Regions from separate parts of the Paenibacillus donghaensis genome, predicted to be linked through region 2. Evidence: riboswitches for the same ligand, from Rfam matches in the RefSeq annotation. Region 2 holds a riboswitch; the other holds the start of a gene.
The links. Region 2 has a riboswitch for cyclic di-GMP ahead of B9T62_RS33815 (anti-repressor SinI family protein). Riboswitches for the same ligand answer to the same signal wherever they lie in the genome.

Region 1 (3,419 bases), 1.7 Mb from region 2:
TTGTACCTGCCAGGCGGAACCTGCCTTCAGCAGTTTGTGGCCACTTGAGTCGAGCAGTACCTCTGTCTCCAGCTCAGCCTGAGCCAAGCTTACGCTGGTGTTGTCCGGGAATGTTCCTGCTGAAATCTCCAGCCGCGCCCAGCCATTCAGTACGGACAAGGTACCTCCAGCACTTCCGATTACCTGACTATCCTTGGCTCCGGTTACCACAGGGATCTTCACTTCCGGGATTAAACCCGTGTTCGGGGCTGTACCTGGATTTGGGTTTGTTCCCGGATTTGGGCTTGTACCTGGATTTGGGCTTGTGCCAGGATCTGGGTTTGTTCCAGGATCTGGGTTTGTGCCTGGGGATGGAGTCGTTTCCGGACTTGGATTGGTTGATCCTTCTTTCAAGTCAATCGATTCTATGTAGTCATCCTTGTTGCTATAGAGCAGCTTATCCCCGCTTATTCCGATCAGCTTTGCTCCCGGCTCTAATCCTGGCAGCGGTTTTACTGCATATGTAGAGAGGTTTACTTGCTGCAGCGTGACAGCACCGTCCACTTCCTCTTGAAACACCGCTTGCCCCTCACCTATGGACATGAAGGCATACTCTGTTCCTCCAGGCTTCATCTCAGTGAGATCCACAGGCTGAGCAGTCAGATCCTTGATATTCATAAGCACATATTTGCTCTCGGAGGCGCCGTTTTTTTGCTTGAACAGCACATAGCTCCCGTTAAAAACAAACCAGTCCACATAGCTAGCTCCGCCCAGGCTAACAATCGCACGCGTAACTCCGCTGCTCAAATTCAGCAGACCGAGGCCTCCGTCACGGGCATTCTTATACACCACATTTCCACCGGCCAGCACCGGGAATCGACCTTCGCCGAGATCAGCTTCAACGCCCGTTGCCAGATCATGATAGATCATGCTGCCGTAATGCTTGCGCTCATACCAGACCACGCCAACTCCATCCGTAGTTGGATTGCCATATTGTCCGGACTGCTGATTAAGCTTCCTGCGGGTGCCTGTCTCCAGATCGGAACTATAGATGTCCCAGTTCAAGGAGGATTCCTGCTCCGTTCCCTTATCCGCCCACACTGCAACGTTTCCGCTCATATAAGGCGCATCCTTGGCGGATGAACTCGTCGTAAGCACAGTACCTGCACCACTGCTCTGATTCAGCGCGTACACCTGTTTCACACCGTTCGCACCTGCTTCCAGCCATACAATCCGGTCTCCGGATATGCTATAGTCCGTTCTGCCCGGATCTGTCCCGGCTGCCGAAACCTCCTTCATGCTAAGACTACTGATGAACAGCCCCGCAAGCATACACACCGCCACCACTGCGGCCACAACCGACCGCGACAACTTCATATCCCTTCTAAACCTCATTCACTTCTCTCCCCCAGCGCTATTTGTAGGCACGCCAAATAACCAAGTGCCTTGAGTGGCCCGGCTGTCTTAACATCCTCCCTTGGATGAAGTAGACCCGTGGCTTTGCGTCTCCGACTTTCGTACGGATTTGCCTTTGTTCCAAACTCGGTTTTTATGTCCCTTTTTGATTTTGTAGGTGCGAGTTTTGATGTACAGGACTCTTTCATTATCGGAATTTATTCCTGTAAAATTAAGATGTTCTATTTATACCTTTTTATGGGATTAAAATGAGTAAAAAGGGACTATCTTACCGCATATCGTGCGGATAAGACAGTCCTCAGCCTTTAGTTTAGTAATCGGTTACTACTTAGGACCCTGCGAGGATATAGAAGGTTACTCGAGAAGGTTGTGGGATCACGCTACCTTAACCCAAACCCTCCCCCACCCGAACTTCAGATAACCCACGTCCTAACGGACCCTATAGCTCCTATTTCCTCATTGCTGCCATGGTTTGGAGTCTAGCGGACCGCATAGCCGCTATGTCGGCAAAATAGGCCCTAAATAGTGGATTTTCGCTTGAATAGGGGCTCCTGAGTCCGTTAATCCTGCAAAACAGCCTTTTTACAGCAAATAGGGGCTGCTGAGTCCGCAAGAGTCTGAAAGTTAAGCGCGGGTTACTGGTGGCAGCCTTCATTTGTTATTCTAAGTCTCCTTGTCGCGCAGTGTGGTATGACAGTCTCGGACGAGCAACATATGGAAAAAAAGGGGGACCTCATAATTCGCAGTACATCAGACGGGCTGCCTACGTTGATGTCACCCGAGTATCCCCCTATTCATTCACAAAAAATCCATCAACCCTAGACGGATGAACAATCCCCTCCTTCCACACGGAATATAATACCGTATCAACGAAAAGGGGTGAGGAATATCAAAGCGTTTAGGGCTTTCTTGAAAGGAAGAAACGAAGTCCCTCCTGTAAGGACAATCTCTACAGGAAATGCTTTTTTTCAGCTTAACCGTGCTGGTGATAAATTAGTATTTAGAATTGTCATCCGAAATATAAACCGAGTAACACAAGCCCATATTCATCTTGGGCGAAGAGGTGAAAACGGTCCTGTAGTCGCCTTTCTATTCGGCCCGTCGAAATTTGGAATTTCCGTAAGACGAGGAGTTATTCGTGGGACTCTGACTCGCAATGATTTAGTCGGCCCTCTAAATGGGAAGACGATCCGCGATCTAGTCCGTGAATTTGAAAGAGGCAATGCTTATGTCAATGTACACACCATACAAAATCCAAATGGAGAAATCCGCGGCCAAGTTATTTCGTAAATCATACATGAATAATTGAAATAAACGTGCTCCTCACGCAGAGAGTACCTTCACGCTGGTTGCAGAATCGACCGCTCTCCACATGCAAAAAGCATCGATCCACTGGATCGATGCTTTTTGCAATGGAATGGTATGGAGCCGAACCGTGTCAACACCTTTTTCCACGAATTGTAAGCGCTAATCTTCGTAATTCTGGCCAAACAATCTTCCATTTGTAATGAACGGCAGGCGATCGAGTTCTGTGCGTCAGCTAACCGTATTCGCGCAAGTACACAGGATTAGCGTATACCTGACGCTCATTTAACGTTGATGCAACGGGTTAAAACGTTCTGATGTCGAGGACGGGGGTCGAACCCGTATTGTAGTTACCTACCGCAGGATTTTAAGTCCTGAAATGGTCTTCGTAGACCCTTTTCTACGCTATGGGAAGTTCGAGCATAAAGCCTTTAACCATGCGGGTTAAAGGCACCTTTTGTGTTCTATAGTCTCTGCGTTCAGAAATTTGTATATGCAGCCATGTTAGCAAAAATGTTAGCAAATAGATTTGAGCAGAAGCCTTACATTCCTGCTCTTTTTTACGTCCAATCAATCACTATTATTTCGGAGGTTTATCCGTTTGACCACGCTTAGGACAAAATCCTACAGGCATTTTCTGGCTTCTCTCCTCAGAGAAAGTCCGACAGATACGTTATAATGAGGTTGTACCAACGCCTTACAAAAATTCTTAGTTTTAC
Region 2 (3,419 bases):
CGGAGATGCAGGCCTCCGGGTCGTCAGCGTTGACATGGACAATCGGAATTTCGTAGCCTTTGGCCAGATCACTTGCATAATGGGTTGATCGGGAATCTTCGCTCTCTGTAGTAAAGCCTATGCGGTTGTTGACGATGATATGGATCGTTCCACCATTCTGATACCCATGCAGCTTGCCGATGTTCAGCGTCTCGGCTACGATGCCTTCTCCTGGAAAAGCAGCATCCCCATGCATCAGCACAGCCATAGCCTTGCTGGTGTCGAGCTTCGGCAATCCGGGTGACTTGCGGTCCTCCTGGGCAGCACGGGTGAAGCCTTCGACCACAGGGTTGACGAACTCCAGATGGCTTGGGTTGTTGGCAAGCGTCAGCCGGGTGCGGACAGTCTCGCCTTCACGTACGGCACGGTCGGCACCCAGATGGTATTTCACATCGCCGGACCAGCCGTAGTTAATGCCCATCGACCCTTCGGAAGGGAACAGCTCCTTATTCGGAGAGTGATGGAATTCCGAGAAAATAATATCATAAGGCTTGCCCAAAATATGGGCCAGCACATTAAGACGTCCCCGGTGGGCCATGCCCATCAGGATATGCTCTGCACCGTCATGGGCGGCGGCGCGTACGATTTCGTCAAGCATCGGCACAAGCGCGTCGTTGCCTTCCAGACTGAATCGCTTCTGGCCCACGAAGGTCTTGTGCAGGAACGTTTCGAATTGTTCTACCTCGATCAGGCGCTTCAGCAGCTCTTTGCGCTCATTGTTGTTCAGCGGAGCAGGGGAACTGGCCGATTCGGCTTGGCTGTTCAGCCAGCGCAGCTCCTCTTCCCCGTGAACATGCCCGAACTCGTAGGCAATCGTCTGCGTATAGACCTGCCGCATGCGGTGCACGGCATCCCAGCCGTTGCGCACATTCTTGGGTGCATTCTCCCAGAGCAGCGATGCAGGCAGGGCCATCAGGTCCTCACGGGTCAGCTCGTAGGTCTCATGATCGAGCCACTTGGCCATCGGATTGTGATCCCGCTCCAGCGGGTCGATATTAGCGGCCATATGGCCATATATTCGAATATTGGTGATTAGCTTGGAGGCTTTGACTGCCTTCTTCAGCCATGCTGTATCGCCCGTAGGTACAGGCTGAGGAGGCTGGTCGGCACCGGCCGTAAGCGGCGGTGGCCCTGATAGAATAAACAGTTCGCGGTAATTGGCCTCTACCGAGGCGGGGTCGTTAAGAAACTGGTCGTATTTCTCCTGAATATAGCCCAGGTTGGGTCCATAATACTTGGTCCAAACGGATTCGTTATAGGGCTCATTAGCTGCCATGGATAGATCCTCCCAACGGATGAACTCCGATATTCGGAGCTGCAATGATTGCGGTTTCATTCCTTACCTTATTGTGCTACTTTCAGGCCCTGTAATCAATTCATACTTTCGTCCAATCCGTTCGCAAAACGATATGGTTCATCTTGCATTCTCTATATTTCTATAACTATGCCAAAATATGATAGAATTTTCCGCTTGAATCAATGAAAAAAATTCCAGAAAACGACACACTTTTCCGTATTGATCTTGTATAATGTACTTGCGGATAACGGTTTTTTATAATCATTAGCCAGATCCTTTCATGCAAAGGGTCCAGTAAAGGGTAAACCTGCCGAAAGACAGGGGCACAAAGTCGCGGGTCTAAGGTAGAAATACTAAGACAGCCGGACTGCCTGGGGACGCGGAAATCTAGGAGGAGATTTTTTGGATAAGTCCAACCAGGGGAAAGATGGAGTTCTGAAGACGATGGATCTGGATGCGGAATGGATTCACCTCATGCTGGTAGCCAAGAAGGCTGGCATACAAGCAGAGGAGATCCGCCGCTTTTTTGCAGAGAAAGCTTGCCGTGTCATTGTGTAGGACGGGTGAAGAGCTCTGGGATGTTGCATACCAGAAGAGGCACAGCGATTCGTCGCTGTGCCTCTTCCGGTTTACGACCAAGGGCTGAAGTATTTTTAAAAAGATAAGAATTTATATGCATCGCGCAATGAAATTAGCCTTCTCTTTCTCGCAGAAACGGATGCCGCCTCTTGCAGAGGACGGCGAAGCCGTTTCTACTTGTCCTTGTGTTCCAGGCGCCATTTCTGATAGTCGAGGAATTCCTTGAATTCCCGCTTGCTTATACCTGAAGCCATCGCTTCCTGAACCAGCCCGAACCATTCGGCATCCAACGGGGACTCCCCGTCTTCGGCCACCTCGCCGTATAGCAGAGCATGTACAGATACCTGAAGCGCATCGGCGATCTTTTCAATGAACTGAATGGAGGGATTGGATTGAATATTTCTTTCGACATTGCTCAGATACGATTTCGCTACATTAGCCTTGTCTGCAAGCTCGGACAACGACAGCCCCTTCTCCAGACGGAGATGGTGGATGCGGCCTCCCATATGATCAGGCACGATAACAACGCCCCTCCGTACTTTTTGTAAATATAAGGATTTATATGTTTTACGTTATAAATCATCCTTATATTTCTCGCTGAAACGCCCCGTCCTATAAAAGGACGGCGAAGCCGTTTCCACTTGTCTAGTATAACAAATATCGGCAATTCCGACAAAGCGCGTGGAAATTCAGGTAATGCGCGTATCATTGCTAAAAAAACGGCAGCTCCGGCCCGGACTAGGGCTTGGATCTGCCGTTTTTTATAAGAGGGTTATTAATTTGTTCTAATTTCCCCCAAGCCCTGCAGGGCGTTGAAGGTCCAGCTCAGGCTGATGCCGTCTCCCTGGAATTCATTCTGGTCAGCGTTGTTGTCGGCAAACTCAAAGGCTACTTTGAAATCCTTGGAGGACCCGGCTGCAATGCCGTTGCTGAATTCAGGCAGCGTAGTGAGATTCAAGGTATTCAAGGCCTTCAGTTCAGCGAAAGTAAGGGTAGTCTCAATCTGGTTAGTAATTGCTCCGCTCGTATAGCTGCTCTTGAGAATATGGATCTTGAAATGTTTGCCTAGATCGTCCGCATTGGCCGGTGCACCTTCGCGGTTCGTTACCGTATATTCCGATTTCAGGCTTAGCCCTTTGATATCCAGGGAGCCGTCATTCTTAAGCTTGAAGCTGCGGACGGCGATATCGCCGGGCTTCAGATTGTTGAGTGGAATAAACTGGGTAGGATCAGTGTTCAGGTCGAGGGTTCCGGCCGCGAAGGTTGCGGTTGTTTGTGCAGTATCACTGAAGTAGGCGAAGGTGCCTCCCCCGATTAAAGACAATCCCAGAGCTGCTGATGCTATGCCAAGACCCAGTGTTTTTTTGATACCCATATTGATGTTTCCTCCTTAGATTTATATTGATTTATTAAATTTGTATTGTTTTATTTGTAGACGCCTGCTCCTTGGCTTGCCTCGAAGGTCCAGGTCAGGTTCAACTCGTCGCCTTGATAATAATTCTGC

Region 1: linked by a shared signal. The riboswitch ahead of B9T62_RS02590 (S-layer homology domain-containing protein) and the one ahead of B9T62_RS33815 (anti-repressor SinI family protein) in region 2 are both predicted to bind cyclic di-GMP.

The regions. Positions count from the first base shown of each region.
Region 1 is NZ_CP021780.1:646,722-650,140, reverse strand. Features, by position in the region: gene B9T62_RS02590 (S-layer homology domain-containing protein) at 1-1,374, opposite strand, end outside; cyclic di-GMP riboswitch class I at 1,426-1,519, opposite strand; gene B9T62_RS02580 (CHRD domain-containing protein) at 2,284-2,685, shown strand; gene B9T62_RS02575 (DUF3037 domain-containing protein) at 3,416-3,419, opposite strand, start outside.
Region 2 is NZ_CP021780.1:7,468,284-7,471,702, forward strand. Features, by position in the region: gene B9T62_RS33810 (2-oxoglutarate dehydrogenase E1 component) at 1-1,315, opposite strand, end outside; cyclic di-GMP riboswitch class I at 1,627-1,711, shown strand; gene B9T62_RS33815 (anti-repressor SinI family protein) at 1,739-1,894, shown strand; gene B9T62_RS33820 (helix-turn-helix domain-containing protein) at 2,089-2,421, opposite strand; gene B9T62_RS33825 (TasA family protein) at 2,691-3,290, opposite strand; gene B9T62_RS33830 (TasA family protein) at 3,341-3,419, opposite strand, start outside.